Regions from separate parts of the Streptomyces sp. JLYT201 genome, predicted to be linked through region 4. Evidence: riboswitches for the same ligand, from Rfam matches in the RefSeq annotation. Region 4 holds a riboswitch; each other region holds the start of a gene.

Region 1 (3,463 bases), 1.7 Mb from region 4:
TGACCGATGTGGTGTTTGTGGTCCACCTGCCTGGAGGGGGGTGATACGGGCCCGGTTAGGCTCCGCCCCATGGACGTACTCATCCATCTCTTCGTCGGCCTGCACATCATCGGCATCGCCTCGCTCCTGGGCGGCTTCCTGACCCAGATGAAGGCGATGGGTGACGGCACGGCCCGCTTCAGCCCCCCGATGCTGCACGGCGCGCTCACCATGCTGATCACGGGCGTGGCCCTGGTCGGCCTGAACCAGGCCGACGACAACGAGGTCAACAACCTCAAGATCGGCATCAAGATGGCGGTCCTCGTCGTGATCCTCGGGCTCGTGTACCTGAAGCGCGACGAGGAGAAGGTCGACAAGGCGATGTTCGGCGCGGTCGGCGCGCTGACGACGGCGAACATCTTCATCGCCGTCCTGTGGACGTAACCGCCCGCTGCCCACGTTTTCGGCCCTCTCCGTAGAAGAGCGACACCTCTACGGAGAGGGCCGAAAACGTGTCGCCCTCCTACGGAGACGGGTCAGGCGGGCCGGACCACGCTGTGGATCGGCATGTAGTAGATCGACTCGACGCGTACGTTCGCGCCCGGCTTGGGGGCGTGGATCATCTTGCCGTTGCCTATGTAGATCCCTACGTGGCTGATGTCGTCGTAGAAGAAGACCAGGTCACCGCGTTTGGCGCTGGACGTGGACACCGTCGTGCCGACCTTCACCTGGTCCCAGGTGGTGCGGGGCAGCGAGATTCCGGCGGTCTTCCACGCGGCCTGCGTGAGCCCGGAGCAGTCGTAGGAGCCGGGGCCCGTGGCGCCCCATACGTAGGGCTTGCCGATCTGCTTCTCGGCGAAGCCGATCACCTTCTCGGCCTTCGCGGCGTACCCGCCGTCCGTGTTCCCGGAACCCGAACCCGAACCAGAACCGGAACCCGAACCGGAATCAGAGTCGGATCCCGTGCCCGATCCCGAGCCGGTGCCGGTGCCGGTGCCGGTGCCGGACCCGGTGTCGGCGCCCGACCCGGCTCCCGTCCCCGAGCCGCCGCCGGAGCCCTGCTCCCGCTCCTTCCGGGCCTCCTCGGCCTTCCGCTTGCGCTCCTCCTCCGCCTGCTCGCGCGCCAGCTCGGCGGCCTTGCGCCGAGCCGCCTCCTCCTTCCGCTTCTCGATCGCGGCGAGCCGCGCCTTCTCCTCGGCGGTCAGCTTCGACAGGAGGGTGCGGGCCTCGCCGAGCTTGCTCTGGACGGTCCGCTTGCTCGCCTTCAGCTCGTCACGGGAGTCACTGAGCGTCTTCAGGCTCTTCGCGGCCTTCGCGCGCTGCTTGGTGGCCGCCACCTGCTGGGTCTGGTAGTCGTCGACGGCCTTCTTCTGGCGGTGGGTGAGCCGGTCCGCGAGGTGGTTCTGGTCGAAGAAGCCCTTCGGGTCGTCGGCGAGCATCAGGGCGGCGGTCTCGGAGACGGCGCCGGTGCGGTACTGGGCGGCCGCGAAGGAGCCGAGCTGCCGACGGGCCTCGTTCAGGTCGTCCGTGCGCTCGGCGACGTCGTCCAGGAGCTTGTCGACGTGCTTGCGCTGCTTGTCGGTGCGTTCCTTGGCCGAGTTGTACTTCTGGGTGGCCACGCCCGCCTGGTGGTAGAGGTCGTCGACCTTCTTCTGCACCTCTTCGAGACTCGGTTCGGCGGGCCTGGTGGGCTTCGCGGGGGCGGACGGTGCCGCGTTCGCGCTCTGTGACAAGAGCGCTACGGAGGTCAGCGCGGCCGTCGTGATGCCGAGTGCGGGGGCGCTGCGTGCCAGGGGGGAGCGGGTGCGCGGCTTGCGGTGCGACGCCAAGGGAGGCGACTCCTTCCGTGGACCGCCTACCGGGTTAGCTGTCGGGTTCGGGCGGTTCGGAAGGGCTGCCCTACCGGCCCGTGCGAGGCGCAGCGGGACGGATTCACCCCAGGATCATGGTGGGTCCCCGGCTCCGGACACGTCGGGATCGGCGCGCGTCGGACTCGGCGGAGGCCGCGCGGCCCGGCGTGGTTCGCCGGTTTGGGGGGACGTGCGGCCCGCGGAGCACGCTAGCCAACTCCTGTGGCGCGGGGGAAGATTGATGTTCGATATGCCCGATACGTTTTCGTGACTTTCCGCACCCCCGTGCCCTCCCCGGCGCCGCCGCGACGCGGCTCACCTGCGGCGTGGCCCGGCGTGACCGTCCGGTGGCACCCCGTGGACGGCGCCGGGCGGCCGCGGTGGTGGCCGGAACCCGGGGTGGTTTGTCAGTGGGGCCGCCTAGACTCGGGAGGCGATGAGCAGCCTCTTTGACGACAGCTTCCTGGCGGACCTCAAGCCCTCGCAGGGCGCTGAGGAGGAGCCCCCGCCGCCGCCCGAGGACAGCGCTCCGGAGCCGATTCCGGACGACCTGTTCGACGGGAAGTTCGACGCGCCCGCACCCCGGGACGGGTACTACCGGGACGGCGCCCCCCGTCCGGCCCTCGACCCGGCGGCGCTCCTCGACGGGCTGAACGAGAATCAGCGCGCGGCCGTCGTGCACGCGGGATCCCCCCTGCTCATCGTCGCGGGCGCGGGCTCCGGCAAGACCCGCGTACTGACCCACCGCATCGCGTACCTGCTCGCCGAGCGCGGGGTGCACCCCGGCCAGATCCTCGCGATCACGTTCACGAACAAGGCCGCGGGCGAGATGAAGGAGCGCGTCGAGCAGCTCGTCGGCCCGCGCGCGGGCGCGATGTGGGTGTCGACGTTCCACAGCGCGTGCGTGCGCATCCTGCGCCGCGAGTACAAGAAGCTGGGCTTCACGTCCTCGTTCTCGATCTACGACGCCGCGGACTCCAAGCGCCTGATGGCCCTGGTCTGCCGGGACCTGGACCTGGATCCGAAGAAGTTCCCGCCGAAGTCCTTCAGCGCCAAGATCTCGAACCTGAAGAACGAGCTGATCGACGAGGAGGACTTCGCCGCCCAGGCCGCCGACGGCTTCGAGAAGACCCTCGCCCAGGCGTACGCGATGTACCAGTCGCGCCTCCGCGAGGCCAACGCCCTGGACTTCGACGACCTGATCATGACGACGGTGCACCTCCTGCGCGCCTTCCCGGACGTCGCCGAGCACTACCGCCGCCGCTTCCGGCACGTCATGGTCGACGAGTACCAGGACACGAACCACGCGCAGTACGCGCTGGTGCGCGAGCTGGTCGGCCCCGCTCCGGCGGAGGGCGAGGAAGGCGAGGCGCCCGGCGAGCTGTGCGTGGTCGGTGACGCCGACCAGTCCATCTACGCCTTCCGCGGCGCCACGATCCGCAACATCCTCCAGTTCGAGGAGGACTACGCGGACGCCACCACGATCCTCCTGGAGCAGAACTACCGCTCCACGCAGACGATCCTCAGCGCCGCCAACGCGGTCATCGAGCGCAACGAGAGCCGCCGCCCCAAGAACCTGTGGACGAACGCGGGCGCGGGCGCCGGCATCACCGGCTACGTCGCCGACACCGAGC
Region 2 (3,463 bases), 2.8 Mb from region 4:
CTCGCCCTCACCGCGGTCCAGCGCGTCCTCGACATCACCGCGGCCGAGGTCCAGGAGGTCGCCAAGGCGCGCCTGCGCCCCGACAACCGCGCGGTCCTGGTGTACGAGCCGGTGGCCGCCGCGGAGGACGCCGACGGCGCGGACGGCACGGCCGCCGAGACCCAGCAGGAAGCCGCCGAGACCCAGCAGGAAGAGGAGGCGGCGAAGTGAGCGAGGCTGAGACGTCTGTGAAGATGCAGTTCCACCCGCAGCCCCAGGCGGGCACGGCCAAGCCCTGGGCCTTCCCGGCCCCCGAGCGCGGCGCCCTGGCCAATGGCCTGACGGTGCTGCGCTGCCACCGCCCCGGCCAGCAGCTCGTCGCCGTCGAGGTCCACCTCGACGCGCCCCTGGACGCCGAGCCGCAGGGCCTGGACGGCGTGTCCACGATCATGGCGCGGGCGTTCTCCGAAGGCACCGACAAGCACTCCGCCGAGGAGTTCGCCGCCGAGCTGGACCGCTGCGGCGCCACGCTGGACGCGCACGCCGACCACCCCGGCGTCCGGCTCTCCCTCGAAGTGCCCGTCTCCCGCCTGGCGAAGGGCCTGGGCCTGCTGGCCGACGCGCTGCGCGCGCCCGCCTTCGAGGACGGCGAGATCGAGCGCCTCGTCCGCAACCGCCTGGACGAGATCCCGCACGAGACCGCCAACCCCGCGCGCCGCGCCGCCAAGGAGCTGGCCAAGCAGCTCTTCCCGGCCACCTCGCGCATGTCGCGCCCGCGCCAGGGCACCGAGGAGACGGTCACCGCCATCGACTCCGCGGCCGTACGCGCCTTCTACGAGAAGCACGTGCGCCCCGCCACGGCCACCGCCGTCGTGGTCGGCGACCTCACGGGCACGGACCTCGACGCCGTCCTCGCCGACACCCTCGGCGCCTGGACGGGCGGGTCGGCGGAGCCGCACGTGATGTCCCAGGTGACCGCCGACGACACCGGCCGCGTCGTCATCGTGGACCGCCCCGGCGCCGTCCAGACGCAGCTCCTCATCGGCCGCGTGGGCGCGGACCGGCACGACATCGTCTGGCCGGCGCAGGTCCTCGGGACGTACTGCCTGGGCGGCACCCTCACCTCGCGCCTGGACCGCGTCCTGCGCGAGGAGAAGGGGTACACGTACGGCGTGCGCGCCTTCAGCCAGGTGCTGCGCTCCGCGGCCCCGCGGTCCCCGGAGGGCGCCCCGGGCGTCGCCATGCTGGCCATCAGCGGCTCCGTGGACACGCCGAACACGGGCCCGGCGCTCGACGACCTGTGGAAGGTCCTGCGCACCCTCGCCGCCGAGGGCCTCACGGACGCCGAGCGCGACGTCGCCGTGCAGAACCTGGTGGGCGTGGCCCCGCTGAAGTACGAGACGGCCGCCGCCGTCGCCGCGACGCTCGCCGACCAGGTGGAGCAGGAACTGCCGGACGACTTCCAGGCGACCCTGTACCGGCAGTTGGCCGGGACGGGCACGGTGGAGGCCACCGCGGCCGTCGTGAGCGCGTTCCCGAGTGACCGTCTGGTGACGGTGCTCGTCGGTGACGCCGCACAGATCGAGGAGCCCGTCAGGGCCCTCGGCATCGGCGAAGTGACGGTTGTCACCGGCTGATTGCGGCACACACGCCGTGAAGCGGCCCCACCGGGCCGCAAGGGGCAAACCGGAATGAACGCCGCGTAACCCAAGGGACCCCGGAGGCGCAGGAAGCCTCCGGGGTCCCGGCATGCCGCCATATGTCCGAATTGACATGGAGGTTGGGTGTCTGCCGTGTGGCGTGCGCTACAAAAGGCGGGATCCGTTTGTCGATTGAAAGATGAGACGTTTAGCGTCAGTGCGGCTGTACGTCACGCAGTACGCCGCGCCCGCGGCACCGCACAGTCATCGCCGAGTCCCCGTACGGCGCGAGCCAGGGGAGCCGGGGACCCACACGTCCCTGGGGTGAATCGGTCCCCTTGCCGCGAGGCGAGGAGTCCGTAGGAGACCTTCCTGCTCCGAACCCGTCAGCTAACCCGGTAGGCGAGAAGGAAGGAAAGGACCAGCCGCTTCATGGCGCTCATCCGCCCGACCGGCAAGCACCGCCGTCCGAGCCGCATCACGCGCACCACCGCCAGCGCCGCGGGCGTCGCCGCCCTCACCACCACCGGTGTCATCTCGGGCCTGGCCGCTCCGGCCCTCGCCGCCGACGGCTCCGCGGACCACGCGAGCACCGGCCTCACGCAGGCCATCGCCATCAACGACACGCTGGCCGACGAGATCGACGCCCAGGCCGCCGCCCAGAAGCAGGCCGCCAACGACGCCGCCGCCCAGAAGAAGGCGGAAGAGGCGGCGCGGCAGAAGGCCGCCGAGCAGAAGCGCAAGGCCGAGGCCGCCGCGAAGGAGAAGGCCGAGAAGGAGGCCGAGGCCAAGGCGGCGAAGGAGGCCAAGGAGCGGGCCCGCGAGCGCGCCGCCCGTGACGCCGAGCGCAAGCGCCTGAACGCCTACGTGGCCCCGGTCGCCGGCTCCTACGTCTCCACCTCCTACAAGGCCGGCGGCGGCATGTGGTCCTCCGGCAGCCACACCGGCATCGACTTCCACGCCGCGTCCGGCACCTCGGTGCAGGCGGTCGGCGCGGGCACCGTCGTCGAGGCGGGCTGGGGCGGCGCCTACGGCAACAACGTCGTGATCAAGATGAACGACGGCACGTACACCCAGTACGGCCACATGTCGTCCCTCAGCGTCACCGTCGGCCAGGCCGTCACCCCCGGTCAGCAGATCGGCCTCTCCGGCTCCACCGGCAACTCCTCCGGGCCGCACCTGCACTTCGAGGCCCGCACCGGCGCCGAGTACGGCTCGGACATCGATCCGATCGCCTACCTGCGCTCCCACGGCGTGGCCGTCTGACGCATCGACGGCGCGAGCGCCCCGCGCCCGCGCACGTCCCGAAAGCCCCGGCTCACCGAGCCGGGGCTTTCGGCATCGGGGCACGGCTCGGGCCCTAAGCGTCCACGACCGGTAAGCGTGCCGCCGCGCACACCTTTGGCCAAAAGATATCCATGGATTCCGGTGCCCCATCGGAAAATGCGGCCATCTGCAATAGAGTCCGTCCTGGCAGCGTCCATGGAGTCGTCGCACCGGCGTCTTCAACGCGTCGCGCGACGCGTTTCGCGGGCATTAAAGCGGAGGTCCGTCATGCGCATTCCCGCGCACTCGGTCTGCACGGCCATCCGGGACGACATCGTCTCCGGTGTCTACGAACGCGGCACGCGGCTCACCGAAGAACTCCTCGCCCGCCGCTACGGCGTCTCGCGCGTCCCCGTGCGCGAGGCCCTGCGCACCCTGGAGGCCGAGGGCTTCGTCGTCACCCGCAGGCACGCGGGCGCCTGCGTCGCCGAGCCGACCGAGCAGGACGCCGCCGACCTCCTGGAGGTCCGTACGCTCCTGGAGCCGCTGGCGGCCGCCCGCGCGGCCCAGCGCCGCAC
Region 3 (3,463 bases), 530 kb from region 4:
GCCCTCGTAGGTGTCGCGCGAGACGAGGTTGTAGTGCGGCTGGAGCGCCACGTACCGCACCAGGCCCTCGCGGTCGGAGAAGTCGAGGGACTCCTGGAGGCGCTCGGCGGTGATGTTCGACGCGGCGATCGCGCGCACCTTGCCGGACCGCACCAGTTCGTCGAGGGCGGTGATGAACTCCTCGACGGGCACGGACGGGTCGTCGTAGTGCGTGTAGTACAGGTCGATGTAGTCGGTGCCGAGGCGGCGCAGCGACTCCTCGGCGGCGGCCTTGATGGTGCTCGCGGACAGGCCCTTGTACTCGGGCAGCGCGCCGACCTTGGTGGCGACCACGACGTCGTCGCGGTTGCCGCGCTCGGCCATCCACCGCCCGAGGACGGTCTCGGACTCGCCGCCCTTGTTGCCGGGCACCCAGAACGTGTAGGCGTCCGCGGTGTCTATGAAGTTGCCGCCCGCGGCGGCGTAGGCGTCGAGGACGGCGAAGGACTGGTCCTGGTCAGCGGTCCAGCCGAAGACGTTGCCGCCGAGGGCGAGCGGGAAGACTTCGAGGTCGGACGATCCCAGAGGGCGAAGAGTGGTCATACCGGCGCCAACACCCTTGCGAAGTCGGGAATTCCGGCGGCGGACGGCGGATTCCAGACAATGGATTCCAGCATGTGGAACCCGGCCGGGGAGGCCCAACCCGGCCGGGGAGGCCCGCGCAACGGGGAACCGGCGGCCCTGGCGTCGGGGGGTCGTCGCCAGGGCCGCCGGAGTCTGAGGGCCCTTCGCGGTCAGCGGCCGGCGGCCAAGCGGTCGGCGCTCAGCCGTCAGCTGGCCGCGGGCGGGATCAGGGCGTCAGGCCCTTGCCGCGCAGCCAGGACAGCGGGTCGATGGCCGCGCCGCCCGTCCTGACCTCCAGGTGGAGGTGGACCCCGGTGACGTTGCCCGTGCCGCCCATGCGGCCGATGACGTCGCCGGTGCTGACCTTCTGGCCCACGCTGACGGAGAGCGAGGACTGGTGGCAGTACCAGATCTCGGTGCCGTCATCGAGCTTCAGGACCGTGCGGTAGCCGTACGCGCGCGCCCAGCCGGCCTCCGTGATGGTGCCGGAGTGGACGGCCTTGAGGGGGGTGCCGCTGGCTCCCGCGAAGTCGAGGCCGGTGTGGCTGCCGGAGGACCACATGGAGCCGGAGTCACCGAAGTGCGAGGTCAGCACGTACGAGGAGACGGGGAGCGTGAAGCTCTTGGCGAGCTTCGCGAGGCGCTCGGCCTCGCGCTTCTTGCGGGCCGCCTCCGCCTTCTTCCGCTTCTCCTCCGCGGCCTTCGCCTTGGCCTCGGCCGCCGCCTTGCCCTGCTGGGCCGTGGCGGTCGCGGCGGCCCTGGCCACGGCCGCGTCCTGGGCCTGCCTGCGCTGCGCGTCGTCCGCCTGGCGGTGCTGGTTCTCGGCCTGCTGGAGGATGCGGGCCCGCAGGGCCTCCCCCGCGTCCGTGGTGCCCCGCTCGGCGTCGGCGCCGGTGACGCCCGCGGAGCTGAGCGGCGCCGCGGCCGCGGCGGTGGCCGGTGCGGCGGTGTCGTCGCCGTCGACCAGGGCGCCGACGCCGGGCAGCGAGTCCGCGACGGACGCGAGGTCCGGCAGGGCGATGGAGACGGGCGGCTTGCCGCCCTGCGCGGTGGCGATGCCGCCCGCGCCGACGGCGGCGATGACGCCGACGCCGAGGACGGTGGAGCTGCGGGCGAGGCCGCCGCCGCCCTTCTTGTGGATGCGGTGCTTGCCGCGCACGGGGCGGACGGTCTCCGCGGTGGGGTTCCACTCCTCCCAGGAGGCCGGGGGCTCCTGGGCGGCGTAACCGGCGTACCCGGCGGGCGCGGAGGCCTCGGCGTGGTCGGCGTGCCCGGTGTGTCCCCCGGGTCCTTCGCCGCCGTCGGCGCCCTCGATGAGACCGCCGTGGGGTATGCAGAGCGCTTCTGGGGCAGGCCGGTTGGACGCCACGGGGGCGCACTCCTTTCCTTCCTTCTCGCCTACCGGGTTAGCTGACGGGTTCGGAGCAGGAAGGTCTCCTACGGCCGCTGCTCGTGCACGGCGGATACGGGTCCGCGTGCGCGAGAGGCGTCCGATTCACCCCAAGATGGTGGTTCCCCGGCTCCCTTGCGGGATTAGGCGCGTGCGCGCGGAGCCGCCGGGTGTGACGGCTGGGACGACCGCGCTGCGTTATCGAACGTTAATAGACAGCGGGGCGGTATTCCAAGCTGTTCGAGTTGATCGTTAACGCTTACGCCACAAACACAACGGGACATCAAGGTTGGGAATAGGGCGAGTTGAGCGCGCGTCATGACGCTGCGCAGCGAAATCGATCTTCACTCGCGGATGACGGGTCGTCAGTTGCAGTGCGCTGGGACTCCGTTCAGTCACGCGGCGTGACGGGTCGTCGTACGGCGAGGAGCGCCATGTCGTCGGTGGCGCCGCCGCCGGTGTGGTCCAGGACCTCGGCGACGAGCGTGGACAGGAGCGCGTCGGGGGCGTCCGCGCCCGAGAAGACGCGGCCGCCGAGCCGGGCCGCGGGGTCGTAGAAGGCGCCCCGCGCGTCCCGGGCCTCGCTGAGCCCGTCGGTGTGGAGCAGCAGCGTGGATCCGGGCGGGAAGTCGGTCTCGTCCGCGCGGTCGGGCCAGGCGCCGAGGTCGCCCATGCCGAGCGGCAGCGCGGGTTCGGCGGGCGAGAGCACGCGCAGGTGCCCGTCGGCGCGCAGCAGCAGCGGCTCGGGGTGGCCGCGGTTGACCAGGCGCACGCTGCCGCCGCCGTGCGGGATCTCCGCGAGGACCGCCGTGGTGAACCCTTCGAAGGCGTCGAGCCCGTCGCGCCGCGTGCCCTCGCGCGCCAGGGCGCGTTCCAGGCGCTGCGCCACGGCTTCCAGGGTGGCCTCCTGCTCGGCCGCCTCGCGGAAGGCGCCGATGACGACGGCGACGGCGGCCACCGCGCCCATGCCCTTGCCGCGTACGTCGCCGACGATCAGCCGGACGCCGTGCGGGGTGTCCTGCACCGCGTACAGGTCGCCGCCGATGAAGGCGTCGGCCTGCGCGGCCTCGTACCGGGCGGCGACGTCCAGGCCGCCGATGCGCGGGTCCGGCTGCGGCAGGACGGCCCGCTGCGCGGCCTCGGCGATGGAGCGGGCGGAGGCGAGGCGGGCGTCGCCGCGGCGGACGACGCGGTTGATCACGACGGCGAGGGCACCGACGGTCAGCATGGTGACGAACGAGGTGACGACCTCCACGTCCACGCCCGAGTGGTTGTCGATGCGCAGGGCGAGCACGGCGGCGCAGGACACGGCGGCCGTCGCCACGGTGGTGCCGAGCGAGAAGAACGGGGCCGCGATCAGGGGCGCGGCGGCGAACAGCGGGGACGCGGTGAACTGGGGCGGCGTGAGCGCGTCGAAGGCGACCCCGAAGACGATCAGGAGCGGGGGCAGCACACGGGTGAGGGCCCGCT
Region 4 (3,463 bases):
GTTGAGGTGGCGCGGGGGGCTCATCATGCGGGGCCTCAGGACGTTGCCGGTGCGTTTCACACCCGCCCCGCGGGTCACTCGTGCTGATGGGCCGTCAACAATGTGACTTTCGCGTGATCTCGGCTGAACCGACTTGTGACTGGCGTTCGAGTGCCGCTACGTTCACGACGGCCCGGCACCCGCGCGCTCGCGCGCTCGCGCCGCGCCCGACCTGTCGTCCACGAAAGGCACCTGCATGCTCTCCGGCCAAGGCCGTCACCGTCGCCCCCGCCAGGTCCCGGCGATCCTCGTCACGGCGGGCGTCACCGGATCCGCCATCGCCATCCCGCTCCTCGGTGCGTCGAGCGCGAGCGCGGCGGACGCCGAGACGTGGGACAAGGTCGCGGAGTGCGAGAGCGGCGGCGCGTGGAGCGCCAAGGGCAGCGGCTACTACGGCGGCCTCCAGCTCACCCAGGACACCTGGGAGCGGTACGGCGGCCTGTCCTACGCGCCGAGCGCCGACCAGGCGAGCCGCTCCCAGCAGATCCACGTCGCCGAGAACGTGCTCGCCGACCGGGGCCCCGACGCCTGGCCGAACTGCGCCCCGGCCGCCGGCCTGACGAAGGGCGGCGAGGCCGCCGACGTCGACCCGGGCCTGCCGACGTCCCCGCCGCGCCCCGCGGACTCCGAGGGGTCCGCGACGTCCGGCAAGGACGAGGGCAAGGAGAAGGACAAGGACAAGAAGGGCGCGGGCGAGGAGAAGGACGCGAAGGGCGAGCGCGCGGGCGCCGCCACGGACGCGGACGGCTCCGGGAAGGCCGAGAGGCCCGGCGGTTCCGCCGGCGCGCGAGACAAGAGTCACGAAGCGGACAGCCGGGACGGCGGCGCCGACCGCGCCGAGGCGGGCGAGAAGAGCGACGGGCGCGGCGGCAAGCACCGCAAGCCCGCCGCCGACGGCTCCGACAAGTCCGGTGCGCACGACAGCGCTTCGCCGCGGGAGTCCGACAGCGCCGGGCCCGGCTCGGACGACGCGTCCCGGGACGGCACCTCCGGCCGCCACCGCGGCGACCGCGCCGACGAGAACGCCCCGTCCGGCGACACCGGCCCCGGGCGCCACGCCTCGCGCGGCGACGCGCGGGACGTCCCCGCCGCCGGGCGCGCCGCGGGCACGTACACGGTCCGCTCCGGCGACAACCTCTCGGCGATCGCCGACAGCCACGACCTTGACGGCGGCTGGACGGATCTGTACGCGGGCAACAAGAAGACCGTCGGCTCCGACCCGGACCTCATCCTCCCCGGTCAGCGGCTCGAACTGGGGGCCGAGGACAAGGAAGTGACGGAGGGGAAGCCGGGCGGGAAGTAGGCCGAAAGCCCGGCAGTTCGCGATGAATGTCCGGTTTAAAGACGGTGAGAGGCAAGTGAGAGATGGGTCTCAGAAGCCCTGATCGTCTTTGAAATTCGGCTGATTGCCTGACTACGGTCATGACCGCTCGCCACAGCGGGCCCCGCCGGTCGGTACGCCGAATCCTGCCAACGGCCGGACGGGAACAGTCGTCGCTTCGAGCGCCGAAGGCAGGAGCGGGGGACCCAAGGTAAGTGCCGGGCCCGGACGTTGAGCGGTCGCCAGACCGCGGGACGTACGGACACGGCTAGGGGTGAAGTCGCGCGCTAGGACGTGCGGCCGGGCACTCACCCGCCCGAACCCGACAGCTCACCTCGCAGGCGTCGGTGAGGGGATCACTTCATGCTGCGTTCCGGCAAGGGCAAGCACCGTCGTCCGACCAAGCTCGACAAGGCCACCCGCGCCGCCACCGTCGTCGGTGTCACCGGTGCCGCTGTCGCCGCCCCGCTGATGGCGGCCGGCACGGCCAACGCCGCCACTCCCGCCGAGTGGGACCGCGTCGCCGCGTGCGAGTCCGGCGGCAACTGGTCCATCAACACCGGCAACGGCTACTACGGCGGCGTCCAGTTCTCCGCCTCCACCTGGGCGGCGTACGGCGGCACCAAGTACGCGCCGACCGCCGACAAGGCCTCCAAGGCCCAGCAGATCGAGATCGCCGAGAAGGTCCTCGCGGGCCAGGGCAAGGGCGCGTGGCCGAAGTGCGGCGTGGGCCTGTCCGGCTCCCCGTACACCGGCGGCGGCTCCTCCGGCGGTGGCCAGCAGCAGCCGCAGCAGCAGAACAAGCCGCGGCCGCAGCAGCAGGCCCAGCCGCAGCAGCAGGCCGCTCCCAAGCCGCAGCCGCAGCCGCAGCACCAGCCGCAGCAGGCCGCCCCGCAGGTCGAGAAGAAGACCGTCCAGACCCCGACCGGCAAGGTCGTGAAGAAGGGCGACGGCGAGTACAAGGTCGAGTCCGGCGACACCCTGTCCAAGATCGCCCAGGAGCACGACGTCAAGGGCGGCTGGCAGAAGCTGTACCAGCTGAACGACGACATCGTCTCCGACGCCGACTTCATCTACCCGGGCCAGCAGCTGCACCTCAGCTGACCCGCCCCGGCCCCGGCAGCGCCCGGAGCCGCCCCGTCCCCATGGGCTACCGCCCCGGTGCGCGTCCCCCCGCCGCACCGGGGCGGTACCTTTTTGTCCGGTAGTTTGTTTGCTGAGGGAACTATCCGCGTTCGGTCCGTCGGTCCGTCCATGTGCTGGGCGGTCGGATGGCCGATGCCCCGGAGCCGGTTAGGCTCGTGTCGCAGGGGCCAGCGCGGCCCCTAGTACCCCCGCGTACCCCGCGTCACATCCCATAAGGAGATGCTCGTGCCGTCCATCGACGTCGTCGTAGCCCGGGAAATCCTGGACTCCCGAGGCAATCCCACGGTCGAGGTCGAGGTCGGCCTCGACGACGGCTCCACCGGCCGTGCGGCCGTCCCGTCCGGCGCCTCCACCGGCGCCTTCGAGGCCATCGAACTCCGTGACGGAGACGCCAACCGCTACGGCGGCAAGGGCGTGGAGAAGGCCGTCCTCGCCGTCATCGAGCAGATCGGCCCGGAGCTCGTCGGCTACGACGCCACCGAGCAGCGCCTGATCGACCAGGCCATGTTCGACCTGGACGCCACGGACAACAAGGGCTCCCTCGGCGCCAACGCCATCCTCGGCGTCTCCCTCGCCGTGGCCCACGCCGCCTCCGAGGCCTCCGACCTGCCGCTCTTCCGCTACCTGGGCGGCCCGAACGCGCACCTGCTGCCGGTGCCGATGATGAACATCCTGAACGGCGGATCCCACGCGGACTCCAACGTCGACATCCAGGAGTTCATGATCGCCCCGATCGGCGCTGAGTCCTTCTCCGAGGCCCTGCGCTGGGGCGCCGAGGTCTACCACACGCTGAAGAAGGTCCTGAAGAACAAGGGCCTGTCCACCGGCCTCGGCGACGAGGGCGGCTTCGCGCCGAACCTGGAGTCCAACCGCGCCGCCCTCGACCTCATCGTCGAGGCCATCAAGCAGGCCGGTTACGTCCCGGGCGAGCAGATCGCGCTGGCGCTCGACGTCGCC

The links. Region 4 has a riboswitch for cyclic di-AMP ahead of AC5WAM_RS24185 (transglycosylase family protein). Riboswitches for the same ligand answer to the same signal wherever they lie in the genome.
Region 1: another riboswitch for cyclic di-AMP. It lies ahead of AC5WAM_RS16440 (C40 family peptidase); the one in region 4 lies ahead of AC5WAM_RS24185 (transglycosylase family protein).
Region 2: another riboswitch for cyclic di-AMP. It lies ahead of AC5WAM_RS11490 (M23 family metallopeptidase); the one in region 4 lies ahead of AC5WAM_RS24185 (transglycosylase family protein).
Region 3: another riboswitch for cyclic di-AMP. It lies ahead of AC5WAM_RS21840 (M23 family metallopeptidase); the one in region 4 lies ahead of AC5WAM_RS24185 (transglycosylase family protein).

What each region holds. Positions count from the first base shown of each region.
Region 1 is NZ_CM182551.1:4,081,442-4,084,904, reverse strand. Features, by position in the region: gene AC5WAM_RS16445 (hypothetical protein) at 70-423, shown strand; gene AC5WAM_RS16440 (C40 family peptidase) at 516-1,808, opposite strand; cyclic di-AMP (ydaO/yuaA leader) riboswitch at 1,817-1,972, opposite strand; gene pcrA (DNA helicase PcrA) at 2,266-3,463, shown strand, end outside.
Region 2 is NZ_CM182551.1:2,919,539-2,923,001, reverse strand. Features, by position in the region: gene AC5WAM_RS11500 (M16 family metallopeptidase) at 1-210, shown strand, start outside; gene AC5WAM_RS11495 (M16 family metallopeptidase) at 234-1,616, shown strand; cyclic di-AMP (ydaO/yuaA leader) riboswitch at 1,878-2,038, shown strand; gene AC5WAM_RS11490 (M23 family metallopeptidase) at 2,052-2,885, shown strand; gene AC5WAM_RS11485 (GntR family transcriptional regulator) at 3,174-3,463, shown strand, end outside.
Region 3 is NZ_CM182551.1:5,228,840-5,232,302, reverse strand. Features, by position in the region: gene AC5WAM_RS21845 (aldo/keto reductase) at 1-582, opposite strand, end outside; gene AC5WAM_RS21840 (M23 family metallopeptidase) at 830-1,972, opposite strand; cyclic di-AMP (ydaO/yuaA leader) riboswitch at 1,985-2,153, opposite strand; gene AC5WAM_RS21835 (PP2C family protein-serine/threonine phosphatase) at 2,385-3,463, opposite strand, start outside.
Region 4 is NZ_CM182551.1:5,763,774-5,767,236, forward strand. Features, by position in the region: gene AC5WAM_RS24175 (cytochrome P450 family protein) at 1-106, shown strand, start outside; gene AC5WAM_RS24180 (LysM peptidoglycan-binding domain-containing protein) at 236-1,342, shown strand; cyclic di-AMP (ydaO/yuaA leader) riboswitch at 1,534-1,719, shown strand; gene AC5WAM_RS24185 (transglycosylase family protein) at 1,724-2,464, shown strand; gene eno (phosphopyruvate hydratase) at 2,732-3,463, shown strand, end outside.